3 regions of the Arminella tumorigenes genome follow, and region 1 is predicted to be linked to each of the others. Evidence: riboswitches for the same ligand, from Rfam matches in the RefSeq annotation. Region 1 holds a riboswitch; each other region holds the start of a gene.
The links. A riboswitch is a leader RNA that binds a small molecule or an ion and turns the genes downstream of it on or off. The one in region 1 is predicted to bind cobalamin.
Positions count from the first base shown of each region.

Region 2: it holds a riboswitch for cobalamin, as region 1 does, so the genes downstream of both, bluB (5,6-dimethylbenzimidazole synthase) here and PR017_RS25125 (ABC transporter substrate-binding protein) in region 1, are expected to answer to the same signal.
Region 3: it holds a riboswitch for cobalamin, as region 1 does, so the genes downstream of both, cobU (bifunctional adenosylcobinamide kinase/adenosylcobinamide-phosphate guanylyltransferase) here and PR017_RS25125 (ABC transporter substrate-binding protein) in region 1, are expected to answer to the same signal.

Region 1 covers NZ_CP117258.1:331,453-336,778, reverse strand. The annotation lists gene PR017_RS25135 (TonB-dependent siderophore receptor) at 1-1,026, opposite strand, end outside; gene spdA (2', 3'cyclic nucleotide phosphodiesterase SpdA) at 1,358-2,179, opposite strand; cobalamin riboswitch at 2,431-2,658, shown strand; gene PR017_RS25125 (ABC transporter substrate-binding protein) at 2,840-3,856, shown strand; gene PR017_RS25120 (FecCD family ABC transporter permease) at 3,853-4,896, shown strand; gene PR017_RS25115 (ABC transporter ATP-binding protein) at 4,893-5,326, shown strand, end outside.
Region 2 covers NZ_CP117255.1:1,575,725-1,581,050, reverse strand. The annotation lists gene PR017_RS07850 (class II 3-deoxy-7-phosphoheptulonate synthase) at 188-1,561, shown strand; gene PR017_RS07845 (GFA family protein) at 1,759-2,154, shown strand; gene PR017_RS07840 (DUF1003 domain-containing protein) at 2,185-2,715, opposite strand; gene PR017_RS07835 (TolB family protein) at 2,904-3,734, shown strand; cobalamin riboswitch at 3,773-3,972, shown strand; gene bluB (5,6-dimethylbenzimidazole synthase) at 4,017-4,706, shown strand; gene PR017_RS07825 (DUF2865 domain-containing protein) at 4,711-5,326, opposite strand, start outside.
Region 3 covers NZ_CP117255.1:1,729,935-1,735,260, forward strand. The annotation lists gene cobW (cobalamin biosynthesis protein CobW) at 1-365, opposite strand, end outside; gene cobU (bifunctional adenosylcobinamide kinase/adenosylcobinamide-phosphate guanylyltransferase) at 370-894, opposite strand; cobalamin riboswitch at 1,047-1,437, opposite strand; gene PR017_RS08610 (chloride channel protein) at 1,602-3,392, shown strand; gene PR017_RS08615 (oxidoreductase) at 3,505-4,359, shown strand; gene PR017_RS08620 (glycoside hydrolase family 15 protein) at 4,483-5,326, shown strand, end outside.

The DNA.
Region 1 (5,326 bases):
CTGCTGATAGGTCATGTCGAGATCGGTGTAACGGGCATTCTGCCGGAACTCGAAACCGTTGCCAAAATCGTGGCGCAGCTGATAGCCGACATTGCGCTCGATGGTGTCGACCCTGTCGAAATCGGGCTCACCGAGATAGGTCTCGGAATCGATTCCCGACTTGTAGGGAATGGCATGGCCGGGGTTGCCGTCGCGCTTGTTGTAATCCGTCAGGATGGTGACGGTGGTGTCGGTGTCCGGCGACCAGGTCAGCGCCGGCGCGACGTAAACGCGATCGTCGTTGGTATGGTCGATGCCGGCATTGGCATTCTGCCATTTTCCGGTGACGCGGTAGGTCCAGATGCCATCCTTGTCGAGCGCTCCGCCGAAGTCGGTGCCGGTCTCGACATGTCCGTCGCCAACCGTCGTATAGACCTCCCCAAATTCCCGGTCTTGCGGGACCTTGGTGACTGCATTGACGATACCGCCGGGGCCGGAAAGGCCGAACAGCGTGGAGTTGGAGCCCTTCAATACATCGATCAGTTCCATGCCGTACGGCTCGAGGCGGCTGGCGGTAAAGGAGCCACCGACACGCATCGGCAGACCGTCCCGAAAAGTGCCGTCGGTCGTCTGGTAGAAGCCGCGGATCAAAAAGTGGTCGTAGCGATCGTCGGAGCCGTAGATGTCGGTGGAAACGCCGGGCGTGTAGGCCAAAGCCTGGTCGAGGTTTGTGACACCGCGCTCCTTCATTTCCTTGGCGGTGACGACGGAAACCGAGGCCGGCGCGTCGAGAAGCGGCGTGTCGGTCTTGCTGCTGGAGCGGGAACTCTTTGCGACAATCGTCTTGTCGATGGTGCCAGCTCGGTCGCCTTGACCCGCAATGGTGATCTTGGCAAGCGTCGTTGCCTGCGCGTCGTCCGACTGCGCGAAAACCGGGGTTGCAGCAAGCAGCGCCGAACTCGACAGAAGCGCGACCATCAGACGTCCGGTCGTCGTCTTAAAGGATGTGCCCGCCGGCGATACAGTCGTCCTAGCCTCGCGAAACATCACGGCAGCCCCCTGCAATAAATCTATCAAATACCTGAAAAGTCTGCGGAATACCGACCAACGACGATGATCAATAAGTTGACTATTTAACTCCTGTATTGTTTGTTGACTTGTGATGTCAACTATTGCCGGCAAATTTTCCGATCTTTCCACCGGTCTTGCCGAGAGGGCGCGCGGCAACCGGAGATTTGCGATGCAAAAACACCGGCGTTAACCTCCCGGTCAACGTCGGTGTCATGGAAGTGGCCTGAATACGAGGCGGCGCGGCATAGTCCGACGGTAGGGCACGTTGTCCGGACCTCCATAGAGCGCCCGGTTCAGGACATATGTCTCAGTTACCGAGCGCGTCGCTGCCCGATATCGAATGGTTGGACAGTTCGTAATCCTCGACATGAACGAGGCATCCCTGCGGTTTCAGGAAAACGATGCCGTAGGCGCCCGGTTCATCGACGGAGAGAGAGGTATCCTCCGTGTCGAATACCATCGGCTGCTGATGGACCGGGCTCTTGAATATCGAGAAAGGTATACCGCGATGGGAGCCGCCAATCGTGCGGTGAACATGGCCGGCGAAGATGTGACGGACATTCCCGTATTCGGCAAGGATATCGTAAAACTCCTCGCCGTTCCGAAGCTTGATCTTGTCCATCCCGGGAAACCCGGTGTCGAGCGGCGGGTGATGCATGAAGATGTAGACGGGCCGGTCGCCGGCACCGGCGAGGTTCTGCTTCAACCAGGCAAGCCGATTGTCGCACAGCACCCCGGCATGAACGTCCGGCGAGACATAGGGCGGCCCGGAAAGCGTATCGAGCAGAAGCATGACGCCTTTTTCGGTCTCGATCCGCTGCTGGATGAAGCCGTGCTCGTCACGCGGGCTTTCAGGGTAGGCCGCAATGAAGTTTTCGCGATTGTCGTGGTTGCCAACCAGCAGGTGGACGGGAATTTCGAGCGTGCCGAGCAGTTCGCGCAGTCTCGCATAGGATTGGCGACTGCCGCGGTGCGAGAGGTCGCCCGTCATCACCGCAAACTCAGCATCGCGGTGATGCAGGTTGACATGATCTATCCCTCTCGAAAGGCGCTGATAGGGATCTAGGCCGATGATCGTCTCTCCCTCGAGAACCATGTGCAGATCGGTGAATATAATAATTTTGCTCATGCGCTACTCCTGCCTGCGATGCCCGGAATGCCTTTCGTCGGGCATGTTTCCGGTTCGCACATTCCAGACCTTGCACGTCGTTTGCAACAGGTTTGCGTCAGCAGCCTGTTTGATTGCTACCGCAACAAGACACTTGACTGCCTGCATTTTAACAATAATGTAACGTTATAACATTTTATAGAGCAATGATGGATTTCCGACCTGTGCGAAATTTTGCGAGAGCCGCCCACCTTGACCGCCGTTGCAGGCCTGTCATAGATGCAATCGACGGTTCCCTTAGGATGACTCCAAGGGGATTAATAGGGAACACGGTGAGGGCCACCCGAATGGGACCAAGACCGTGACTGCCCCCGCAACTGTAAGCGGATTGCTGCTCATCCCAGGGCCTCAGGGCCATGTCACTGCGAAAGTTTCGCGGGAAGACAGATGATCGGCGCATATCCGCAAGTCAGGAGACCTGCCGTCAAGCGCTATCCCATCAACCCGGGCGGGGATGCCCGGAAAGGAAAAGATATGTCTCACCTGAATTTTCGCTATAGCCTGGCGCATCTCCGGCTCGATTGGGCTTCCGACAGCTGACGCTTTGATCTCAGCTTGCCTCGCTGCCGCATGCCTGCGGCACCAGGGCGCTCGCCGTCCCATAAAATCGAGATATTTTTCATGCGTCAGTTTCTGTCCAGCATTACGCTTGCCTGCGGGCTTCTCGGCATGGCCGCCCCCGCATTTGCGGCGACGACCTATCCACTTTCGATAACCAACTGCGGCCAGCAGGAGACCTTCACCAAGCCGCCTTCGAAGATAGTATCCATCGGCCAGGGGATGACCGAAGTTCTCCTGTCTCTCGGCCTTGCCGACAAGATCGTCGGCACGGCCGTTTGGGTAGGCCCCGTGCTTCCGCAATATGCGGAGGCCAACAGTAAGATCAAAAGGCTGGCCGACAACGATCCGAGCTTCGAATCCGTCGTCGGACGCCAACCCGACCTGGTGGCTGCGGAATTCGAGTGGCATGTCGGACCGCAGGGTTCCGTCGGAAAGCGGGAGCAATTCTCCGACCTCGGCATAAACACCTATATTTCACCAGCCGATTGTGTCGCCAAAGTCAATGCCGACGGCGGAGACGGGGTCCGCAAGCAGATGTTCAGCATGGATCTGGTCTATCAGGAGATCGCCCAACTCTCCGAAGTGTTCGATATCAAGGACCGCGGCGATGCCCTGATCGCCGACCTCAGGAAACGCGAGGCCACCGCTGTGGCATCCGTTGAAGGGGCTGCCGCCAAGCACCTGCCGATCGTCTTCTGGTTCTCGAGCAAGGAGGTGCGCGGCGATGCCTTCATAGCCGGCAAGAACGGTGCTCCAGCCTATATGATGAAGGCCCTCGATGCGCGCAACGTCGTGACGACAGAGGAGGAATGGCCGCTTGTCGGCTGGGAAACGATATCCCAGGCGAACCCGGCCGTCATCGTCATCGCCACCATGGATCGCCGCCGCTATGCGGCAGACGATCCCAAGGTGAAGCTGGACTTCCTGCAGAACGATCCCGTCACCAGCGAAATGGACGCCGTCAGGAACAAACGATTTGTGATGATGGATGCGCAGTCAATGAACCCGACGATCCGGACGATCGACGGCATCGAGGTTCTTGCAAATGGCATCAGGTCCTTCGGTCTGACCCGGTGAGCAACAGCGCAGTCGTAACACGGCGCAGATGGTGGGCGCTTCCGGCGCTCGCCATTGCCGCCATCTTCCTCCTCGGATTTTCGATCAGCCTTGCAGTTTCCGTAGGGGAGATCTCCATCCCGTTGCAGACGACGGCAGAGGCTGTGTCGAACCGCATCTTCGGCACGGGATTTGCAATCGACCGTATTCACCAGGGCATCGTCTGGGATTACCGTCTCAGCCGGGCACTGGTTGCAGCCAGTGCCGGAGCCTCGCTGGCGCTCTGCGGCGCCGTGCTTCAGGCCCTGCTGCGCAACCCGCTGGCCGAACCCTATGTGCTTGGCATTTCGGCAGGCGCCTCGACAGGGGCCGTTTGCATCACGATCCTCGGGCTCGGCGCAAACGTTCTCGGCCTGTCCGGCGGCGCATTCATCGGTGCCGTCGTCGCCTTTGCGCTGGTGGGCATTCTGGCCTCAGGAGCAGGCGGGTCGGGCGAGCGGATCATTCTCTGCGGCGTTGCCGGATCGCAGTTGTTCAATGCCCTGACTTCCTACATCGTCACGACGTCTGCCAATGCCGAGCAGGCGCGCGGCGTGTTGTTCTGGCTGCTCGGTTCGATGAGCGGCGTGCGCTGGCCGGACGTCTATCTCTCCGCACCCGTGACCTTGGCGGGCTTCATCGTCTGCCTCTGCCATGTCAGGGCGCTCGACGCCTTCGTCTTCGGCGCCGACGCGGCGACCTCCCTCGGCATCCCGGTGCGCCGCGTGCAGGTCGTGCTCCTTGGCACGACCGCCGTCATGACGGCGAGCGTCGTCAGCATGGTCGGCTCGATCGGCTTCGTCGGGCTTGTCATTCCGCACGCCGCGCGCTTCCTGGTCGGGCCGTCGCACGGGCGCCTGCTGCCGGCGACCGCCCTTGGCGGTGCGATCTTCATGGTCGGAGCCGATATCGCCTCCCGCATCATCATCCCCCAGCAAATCCTGCCGATAGGCGTTGTCACGGCTCTCTTCGGAGCGCCCGCTTTTGCCGTCATCCTCTATCGTGTCCGGAGGACCCCATGAGCATATCCGTCGACGACGTCACCTATGCAGCCGGCAACACGCTCATCGTCGACGGCATCAGCCTGGCGATCGAGCAAGGCAAGGTTCTCGGCCTGCTCGGGCCAAACGGATCGGGGAAATCCAGCCTGCTGCGCCTGATCTGCCGGTTGCGGAAAGTCCGCAGCGGCATCATACGTCTCGGAGAACAGGATGTGGCTGGCTTGTCGCGGGGCGAAATCTCGCGCCGCATTGGCTTCGTCGAGCAGCAATCGACGACGGACACGCCGTTGACCGTGGCAGACGTCGTCCGCCTCGGCCGCACGCCGCATCGAGGGCTGCTCTCCACCTGGAACAGCGACGACGATGCCGCCGTCGAGATCGCGCTCGCTCGCGTCGACATGCAGACCCGGGCAGCCCAACTATGGCAGACGCTGTCGGGCGGCGAGCGTCA
Region 2 (5,326 bases), on a different replicon from region 1:
TGCGCGCTTTATAGGGTAGTTTCATCAACAATCCGGCAATTGCCGTGGTTTGCATTCGGTTAAGATCTGCATCCAAAAGCGCATCGAGTAGTCCCGCTATGCAAGGCGCGCGCAAAGGGATATAAGCCGCGCTTATTTCCAAATAGCGGGAGAACCGGCGGAGACCGGGCGGAAACAGGTGAGCACGATGGTACAGAATTGGTCCCCCAGCAGCTGGCGGCAGAAGCCTATCAGCCAAGCTCCGGAATATCCGGACAAGGACGCCGTGACGGTCATGGAAGCGCAGCTCGCGACCTATCCTCCGCTGGTCTTTGCCGGCGAGGCGCGTCGCCTGAAGAAGCATCTTGCCAATGTCGCCGAGGGCAACGCCTTCCTGCTGCAGGGCGGAGACTGTGCCGAGAGCTTCGCCGAACACGGCGCCGACAACATCCGCGATTTCTTCCGCGCCTTTCTGGAAATGGCCGTGGTGCTGACCTTCGGTGCGCAACTGCCTGTCGTCAAGGTCGGTCGCATCGCCGGGCAGTTCGCCAAGCCGCGCTCGTCGAATGTCGAGACGCAGGGCGACGTGACACTGCCGGCCTATCGCGGCGACATCGTCAACGGCATCGAGTTCACTGAAAAGGCCCGCATTCCCGATCCGGAACGGCAGATCATGGCTTATCGCCAGTCCGCCGCGACGCTGAACCTTTTGCGCGCGTTTGCCATGGGTGGCTATGCCAACCTCGAAAACGTCCATCAGTGGATGCTCGGCTTCGTCAAGGACAGTCCGCAGGGCGAGCGCTATCGCAAGCTTGCCGACCGTATCAGCGAAACCATGCAATTCATGAAGGCGATCGGCATCTCGGCAGAAAACAATCCGAGCCTTCGCGAAACCGATTTCTTCACCAGCCACGAAGCATTGCTGCTGGGCTATGAAGAAGCGATGACGCGCATCGATTCGACGTCGGGCGACTGGTACGCGACCTCGGGCCACATGCTGTGGATCGGCGACCGCACACGCCAGCTCGACCACGCCCATGTCGAGTATTTTCGTGGCATCAAGAACCCTATCGGGCTGAAATGCGGCCCGTCGCTGACGGCCGACAACCTGCTGGAACTGATCGACGTGCTCAACCCTGCCAACGAGGCCGGGCGCCTGACGCTGATCTGCCGCTTCGGCCACGACAAGGTCGCCGACAACCTGCCGAAGCTGGTGCGCGCCGTCGAGCGCGAGGGCCGCAAGGTGGTGTGGTCCTGCGATCCGATGCATGGCAACACGATCACGCTCAACAACTACAAGACACGGCCATTCGAGCGCATCCTGTCGGAAGTCGAGAGCTTCTTCCAGATCCACCGCGCCGAAGGCACGCATCCCGGCGGCATTCACATCGAGATGACCGGCAAGGACGTTACCGAATGCACTGGCGGCGCCCGCGCTGTCACCGCCGACGACCTGCAGGATCGCTATCACACCCATTGCGATCCGCGTCTCAACGCCGACCAGGCGCTGGAGCTCGCCTTCCTGCTGGCCGAGCGCATGAAGGGCGGCCGGGACGAAAAGCGTCTCGTTGCCGCCGGCTGAGCAGCGTCGACATCCCAATCGGAACGGGCTGGTCGCAAGACCGGCCCGTTTTGTTTTGGTGTGTCGCCAATCCTGTAGGCCGGTCAGGTCTCCCGGTCGCCTGTGAGCTGGATTGATGCTGCGATGATGATTTTAAATTTGACCCGATCCCGTCGCCATCCGATGCTGCAGGCCGGGGTTAATCGAGGGGCTGCATGATGACAGAAGAGAACAACGGTTCGTGCCTTTGCGGCGCCGTGAAAATACGGACGACAGGTCCGCTCAGGGATGTCGTCGGGTGTCACTGCTCGCAATGCCGCAAGCAGACCGGCCTCTACTTCGCCGCCACCAACGTGGCGACCGACCACGTCACCGTGGACGGCGGTGAGAATGTCAGCTGGTATCGCTCCAGCCCCGCTGCCAGCCGCGGGTTCTGCAAGACCTGCGGTTCCGCGCTGTTCTGGGTTGCCGACGATGCTGACCAGATCTCGATCATGGCCGGCCTGTTCGATGATCCGAACGACCTGAAGATGGGGCATCACATCTACTGCGCCGACAAGGCAGGCTTCTACGGCCTCCACGACGGTCTGCCCCAGTTCCCGCAATCCGACTAGCCATCGTCCTCAACGTCAGTCCCGTCGACGCTAGGCCTTTGCCTCCAGCAGCCTCGTAATGCGGCCCACTTCCTCCCTGAGGGCGGACAGCTCGGTCAACACCTGCAGGTCGATCTTCTCGTGCAGCGACAGGACTTCCAGCTCGGCCTTGAGGTTGACTTCGTAGTCCTTGGCAGCCTCGAAGCGGTCGCGTTCGGTCTGGCGGTTCTGCGACATCATGATGATCGGCGCCTGGATGGCTGCTATCATCGAGAGGATCAGGTTGAGGAAGATGAACGGGTAGGGATCGAAGGCGCGCGACGACAGCAGGATGGTGTTCAGCACCGTCCAGGCGACCAGGAATAGCAGGAAGGAGACGATGAACGCCCATGATCCGCCGACGCGCGCGATCCCGTCTGCGAGCCGTTCCCCGACGGAGGCGTTTGCGGAAAAGGCAGCGTTGACGTCCGTCGAGATGACCTTGCGTTCGCGGGCCCGCTTGAGCACCCGCTTCTCGATGACGCCGAGGTCGTCCGACGATTTATCGAAGTGCGAGTGAAAGAAGTTCGGGAGGTTGGGCATGCGCGGCTCCGATGTTGCTTAGCGGCAGTATTCGGTTGCCGCGATGAATTGCAACGGCAAAACATGGGATTGGCGCTACCTCACGCAATTGCGTCCGGTGCAGCCGGTTGATGTCCGGTGGGCGAGCCGTTAAAACCTCCACGGTCGCTGTTTTGTTCTGGCTGGCGGCTTTCGAGGATGGGTGAGACATGCGCAGTTCGGTCGAGATCTTCAACATTGCAACGGGTCGAAGCCGGGTCGTCTGGCAGACCGATCGGCTGGTCGAGGCGCCGAACTTTGCGCCGGACGGACGTTACCTGCTCGTCAACGATGACGGGCTTCTTTGCCGCCTGTCTCTCGACGGGCTCGCCACTGTCGAGCGCGTCGACACAGGCTTTGCCAGCCGTTGCAACAACGACCATGGCATCTCGCCCGATGGCACGCTGATCGCGCTCTGCGACAAGGTCCAGTACGGCAAGTCCTGCATCTATCTCGTCCCGGCGGAAGGCGGCGTCCCCACGCAGGTGACGACAAACCTGCCGTCCTACTGGCACGGCTGGTCGCCCGACGGAAAGCATGTCAGCTACTGCGGCATTCGCGGCGATCTGTTCGACATCTACACGGCCTCGGTCGAGGGCGGCGCGGAGACGCGGCTGACCCATGGCGAGGGCCGCAACGACGGGCCGGACTGGTCGGCCGATGGCGCATGGATTTATTTCAACTCAAGCCGGACCGGCCGTATGCAGATCTGGCGTATCCGACCTGACGGTCGCGACCTGCAGCAGGTGACCGACGATGCGTTCGGCAACTGGTTTCCCCATCCATCGCCGAAGGGCGACAAGGTGGTGCTGCTCTCCTACGATGGCGACGTCTTCGATCATCCGCGCGATCTCGACGTCCGCCTGCGGCTGATGGACATGGATGGCGGCAACATCACGACGTTGTTCGAGCTGTTCGGAGGCCAGGGGACGATCAACGTGCCGAGCTGGTCGCCCGATGGCGAGGAGTTCGCTTTTGTCCGGTACGAACCGGAGCGCTGAGCAGGCCCGCGATCCGCTTGCCATCGCCAGCCAGATCGCGCATATCTCCTTCATCAGGTGCCCGCCCAGGCGGGAGAATCGGGAAGCCGGTGCAAATCCGGCGCGTGCCCAACGCTGTATGGCGGATGGAGATGCACGGGGGACGGTCAGTTCTCCGATATGCCACTGGTTCCGACCGGGAAGGCAGCATCGCCAGATGAAGCCAAGCCAGAAGACCGGCCTGATAAGATAGACTGATCCCGCGAGGACGGCGGGCGGTTGGCATTGTTGGGGATAGAAACGATGCGACCTGACTGCAGGGACGATCTCGTCCGGGCACACGCTTTTTCCGTCGCCGAGCGCGACGCCATCTACCACGCGATCGAAACGCGCAGGGACGTGCGGGACCAGTTCCTGCCGCAGCCGCTGCCGGACGACCTGATCGCAAGACTGCTGCGTGCTGCCCATCACGCGCCTTCTGTCGGCTTCATGCAGCCCTGGAATTTCATTCTCGTGCGCGACACCGCCATCCGTGAGAAGGCCTTCGAAGCCTTCGAGCGCGCCAATGGTGAGGCAGCACTACAGTTCGAGGGTGCTCGCCGCGAGAGTTACCGGTCGCTGAAACTCGAGGGTATCCGCAAGGCGCCGCTCAGCATCTGCATCACCTGCGATCCGGATCGCGCCGGGCCCGTCGTGCTCGGCCGCACCCACAATCCACGCATGGATGCCTACTCGACAGTCTGCGCCGTGCAGAACCTCTGGCTCGCGGCGCGCGCCGAGGGTGTCGGGGTCGGCTGGGTCAGCATTTTTCACGATGCCGATATCCGGGCGCTGCTCGGCATACCGGAGCGGATCGAGATCATCGCCTGGCTCTGCCTGGGGTTCGTCGACGAGCTCTATGGCGAACCGGAACTCGCCGTCAAAGGCTGGCGGCAGCGGTTGCCGCTGGAGGATCTGGTGTTCGAGAATGGCTGGGGCCAGCCGCAGGGCTGAGGGCCTATTGTTGGGGCTGCTCGCCGGGTGCGGCCGGACGGGTGAGGTCTAGCTTGCGCTGGTCGGGCTGCAGGAATGCCGGGCCGACCTGGCGGATGTTGCCGGCGGACGGATCGTAGGGCCGTTCTACCGGCGGCGCATCGCCCTTTGCGGGGGCCGTCGGCAGTGCCGGCGGCGACGCTTTCGGGATGATCGTCGTGATCGAGCCTTGCTGCGTGCCTGCGGCCGGAGCCTTGGTCAGTGCATTCTGCTTTCGCATTTCCTCGTAATAGGCCGGCAGGTTGCAGGTGCAGCTGGTCTTTTCGTTCGGCGGCCGTTTGCGGAAGGCGAAGGCGTAGGGCATGGCACTGTAGGGCGTGCCTGAGGAGGCCGATACCATCGCCGATGTTTCCTGATCGGGCAGGCGGTGGAAGAACAACTCGGTCTTCACGCCCGGGCACATCCTAGCGCAGGTTTCGCCATCCCGCTGGAAATCGCCGGGCGATGCATTCTGGGTCATCGGGAAGAAGCCGCCATCGCAGGTGCGCACACAAACCGTGCGGACATTGCCGCCACCATAGGATTGACCGAATGCGTAGCTTTGGATCGGCGACTGCGGGGCTGGTTCGTTGCCGGAGGGG
Region 3 (5,326 bases), on a different replicon from region 1:
TGCGTGCGGATGTCGGGCCAGTTGAAGGCCGCCACCAGCGGCTGCGGCAGCGCAAGGCCGGATGTCTCGATGACGATGTGGTCGGGCCGCGGGTTGCGGGCAAGCAACTGAGTCATCGTCGGAATGAAGTCGTCGGCGACCGTGCAACAGATGCAGCCGTTGGTGAGCTCGATGATATCGTCGGCCGAGCAGTTCTCGGCGCCGCAATCCTTCAGCACGTCGCCGTCGACGCCGAGATCGCCGAACTCGTTGATGATGAGGGCGATGCGCTTGCCGCCGGCATTCTGCAGCAGGTTGCGGATCATCGTCGTCTTGCCAGCCCCGAGGAAGCCGGTGATGACGGTGGCGGGAATTTTCTGTTGCAATGTATCAGCCTTTCATTTTCAGCGGCAGTCCGGCGGCGACGAAATAGACGTCGGTTGCCTCAGCCGCGATCATTTGATGGAGACGGCCGGCATGGTCGCGAAAATCCCGCGCCATGCGGTTTTCCGGCACTATGCCGAGACCGACCTCGTTGGAGACGAACACCAGGCGCGCCCTTGCGCCAGGCAGGAATTGGCAGAGTGACGCGAAGGCGGCAGTCACGTCGCGCTCTTCCATCATCAGGTTTGTAACCCACAGCGTCAGGCAATCGACGAGAACAGCGCGGCCGGGCGCGTCGATGGCACCGAGCGTGCCGACAAGATCGAGCGGCTCCTCATGCGTCGTCCAGCCCTCGCCGCGATCGACGCGGTGCTGGCGGATGCGCTCCGCCATCTCGGCATCCCAAGCTCGACCGGTGGCGACGTAATGGCGGTCGAGGCCGGAGCCTGTGACGAGCGCCTCGGCAAAAGACGACTTGCCGGAGCGCGCGCCGCCAAGCACGAGGGCCGTTTCGAAGGTTGGGGATGACATCAGGCTGTTCCGATCCTCACGCGGTTCTGCGCGAGGCTGCAAGCGTGCAACCAGTCGGATCAAGAAACCGCGTCGCAATGACGCGCAAAGTCAAACATTCAGCCATGACAACCTCCGTGCTGGCAGCGGGACGACGTCCCAAAGGGTGGGCTTTTCGCCCGGCACGGATGGCAGGTCTCCTGGCTCACGGTTGCAACCTCCGACCGGAACGACGGATGTCGTTCCGGTCGGAGATCACGGGTCTTTCTCGCCTTCCCAGCAGGTCATCATGAAAAGGCGGACGATTCGTAGATGAAGAGGCGTCCCACCCCGGTAGATCACGATGCCACGCCAGTGGCTTTTCCGATGCCTTCGACTTCAGGCCCGCCTGCACCATTGCAGAACATCACCCGTCGTCCCGTAACACCCGACGAAAAACCCTGACCGTTCTACAGTCGCGGGGTCGGCTGCGATAAGAGCGCCCTGTATGGGTCCGCCCGGTCACATTCCCTTTTGATCCCATACCGTTTTCACGGCGCGGGAACCTTCCGTTATGCGTTCAGGATTAGGCCTTCGCCTTATGCAAGTCAACTGATCGACGAATTCGCTTTCCGCCATATATGTGTTGAAGCGGCGCTGAAATCATTCTCGTCGGCGGTCTTTTTGTCGCAATTGCTAGTGTAAGACGTCCAGCTTTAAACAACCGCCTCTCTTTCATGCGTAACGCCATGCTCCAACGATTCCATGCGCCCCGCTTCCGCACTCTACGATCTCTCTTTGAAGCAGGTCGGATGCGCGCGATCCTGCGACAAAGCGAAGTCGGCCTCGTCATCGCCGGCGCCTTGGTCGGCGTTACGTCGGGGCTAGCTGTGACGGCCATGAGCCTGATCTCGCGCCAGATGCACATGCTCATCTACGGCATCGGCGACGACGGCAGGCTGAGTAGCGCCGTGATCGACAACAAGCTCCTATTGCTGCTGGCGCCGATTGCAGGTGGCGTGCTGTTGGGGCTGATGCTCTTCATCCTCTCCAAGACCCGCAAGAAGCCGATGATCGACCCGATCGAGGCCAACGCGCTTCACGGCGGCCGGCTGTCGCTCACCGACAGCATTCTGGTATCCATCCAGAACCTCATATCCAACGGTTTCGGCGCATCCGTCGGGCTGGAGGCCGGCTACACTCAGATCGCCGCCGGCATCGCCTCGAAACTCGGACTGAAACTGCAGCTGCGCCGCGGCGACCTTCGCACCCTTGTCGGCTGCGGTGCGGCCGGTGCCATCGCCGCAGCCTTCAGCGCGCCCCTCACAGGCGCATTCTATGCCTTTGAGCTGATCATCGGCAGCTACACCATCGTCACCCTGACCCCTGTCGTCGTTTCCGCCCTCGTCGCAACGCTGGTCGCACGCCTGCTCGCCGGCAGCGACGTAATGATCGACATCGGCGATTTCGGCAGCGTCGTGCCGGCCGATTACGTTCCGGCCCTGCTTCTCGGCGCCGTCTGCGCCGGTTGCGGCATCCTGCTCATGCAGGGCGTCTCCTTCATCGAGGAGCTGGCCCGCAAGAGCGCCATCCCCCAGTATGTCCGGCCGGCACTTGGCGGCATCGTCGTCGGCATGCTCGCCCTGATCTCGCCGCAGGTTCTGTCGGCCGGCCACGGTGCGCTGCATCTCAATCTCGGCCGCGATATCGCCATCCCGGCCTTGCTCGGCATCCTGCTGCTGAAATCGCTGGCCTCGGCCGTCTCGATCGGCTCCGGCTTCCGTGGCGGCCTTTTCTTCGCCTCGCTGTTCATGGGCGCCCTGCTCGGCAAGATCTTTGCTTACTCTGCGCCCTATTTCGACCATGCGACGCTGACGCCGGTCATCTATTCCGTGGTCGGCATGAGTTCGCTGGCCGTGGCAGTCATCGGCGGACCGCTGACGATGACCTTCCTGGCGCTGGAGATCACCGGCGACTTTCCGATCACGGCGCTTGTGCTTGCCGCCGTCATAACATCGTCGCTCGTCGTTCGCACCACCTTCGGCTACTCCTTTGCAACCTGGCGCTTCCACCTTCGCGGCGAGAGCATCCGCAGCGCCCACGACGTCGGCTGGATCCGCAACCTGACGGTCGCCCGGATGATGCGGCCGGACGTGCGCAGCGCCAACGTCAACATCAGCATCGCCGACTTCCGCCATGATTTCCCGATCGGCTCGACGCAGCGCGTCGTCCTGCTCGACGAGGCGGAAAAATACGCAGGCATGGTGCTGGTGCCGGAAATCTACGCCAGCCCCGTCGACCAGGACGATGGCGATCGCGGCCTAGGCGATTTCATTCGCTACAAGAACGACTTCCTGCAGCCGCAAATGAATGCCAAGCAGGCCGCCGCGATCTTCGACAAGACCGAAAGCGAAGCGCTGGCTGTGGTGAACAATCTGATCGAGCGCAAGGTCATTGGCCAGCTGTCGGAAAGCCACACGCTGCGCCGTTATTCGGAAGAACTCGACCGGCGCCGGCGTGAGGAGTCCGGCGAACTCTGAGGCCGCAATCGATTGCAGTATTGACGCGTGCGCAGCACGCTCTAACTCCGTTGCACCATAACGTCCGGTACCGTGCCAAATGGCGCTGCCGGCCCAAGCACCGAAAGCAAACATGGCAAACTCCTCCACGCCCGTCTGGTTCATCACCGGCTGCTCGACCGGCTTCGGCCGCGAACTCGCGACATTGGTACTCGAACGCGGCTGGCGCGCCGTCGTCACCGCCCGTGGCAAGGAGCGCGTCGCCGATCTCGTCACGGGTCACGAAGACAGTGCCCTGGCGCTGGACCTCGACGTTACCGACAAGGACCAGATCGCTGCCGCCGTTAAGGCCGCCGAAGAACGCTTCGGCCAGATCGACGTGCTGGTCAACAATGCCGGCTACGGCTACCAGGCCTCGATCGAAGAGGGCGACGACGACGCCATCCGCGCCCAGTTCGATGCCAACGTCTTCGGCCTCTTCGCCATGACCCGGGCCGTATTGCCGGGCATGCGCAAGCGCCGCCGGGGCCACATCATCAACATTACCTCGGTTGCCGGCCTCGTCGGCTTTCCCGGCTCCGGCTACTATGCAGCCAGTAAGCACGCCGTCGAGGGCATGTCGGACGCGCTTGCCGTCGAAGGCCGGCCGCTCGGCATCAAGGTCACCTGCATCGAACCCGGCCCGTTCCGCACAGATTGGGCCGGCCGGTCCTTGCAGCAGACGGTCTCCGGCATCGCGGACTACGAAGAGACCGTCGGCGCACGGATGGCCTCGACGTCAGCCATCAGCGGCAAGCAGAAGGGCGATCCCGTTCGGGCTGCAAAGGCGATGATGATGGTGACGGAACTGGAACACCCGCCGCGCCACCTGGTGCTCGGCGCTTTCGGCGTCGATGCCGTATCGAAAAAGCTTTCGGACAGTCTGGCCGAAGTCGAACAGTGGCGCGACACATCGATTGGTGCCGATTTCCCAGAGTCCGAACAATAAGCTCACAGCTATGGCGGCATTCCTCTTCCCGCCCTTGAAAAGCCGGTCGTCCACCGCGACGACCGGAAACCACTTTACTGCGCCGTCGCGGATAGGCCGTGGCGAAAAACAGGGACGGCATGGATGACTGACAACAGGTCCGCTGCAACAGACATCGGCAAGCATGAGCCGCCGCCCCTGAACGAAGGCCACCTGACCGCCATCCCCCGGCCAGTGGCCGACCATGGAACCATCGGCAATCTGCGCACCACCGCTCTGGTCGCCCGCGACGGTGCCATCGACTTCCTGTGCTGGCCGAACTTCGACAGCCCCAGCGTCTTCCTGGCTTTGCTCGATCCGGAAAAGGGCGGCGCCTTCGAACTCTCGCCGGATATCGCCGGCGCGCGCACCATCCAGATGTACCTCCCCGAAACCAACGTCCTGATGACGCGCTGGCTCGGGCATGCCGGCAGCGCCGAAATTACCGACCTGATGCCGAGCCCGACCACGACCGGCGAGAGCGTCTGCCGGATCGTGCGCCGCGTCGCCGTCACGCGCGGCACAGTCACCATCCGGCTGAAATGCTGGCCACGCTTCGACTACGCTCGCACCATCCCGGACGTTACCGTCGATGAACACGGTGCCGTCTTCAGCGGACCGGACGGCTTGCGCCTGCGCCTGACCGCACCGGTAGCACTGACGCCTAGGGACGGCGGCGTGACGGCGGAATTGACGCTCAAGGTCGGTGAACAGGCCGACTTCACGTTCGGAGACGACGACGGCGTGCTCATGCAGACGGACGAGGTGTCATGCGTCATCCTCGAGACAAAAAACTACTGGCAGAAATGGGCTGCCCGGTCGACCTATCGCGGTCGCTGGCGGGATGCCGTGACCCGCTCGGCGCTGGCCCTTAAACTGATGACCTCGCTCAGCCACGGCTCGATGGTCGCTGCCGCCACCTTCGGCCTGCCGGAGGCGCCCGGCGGCG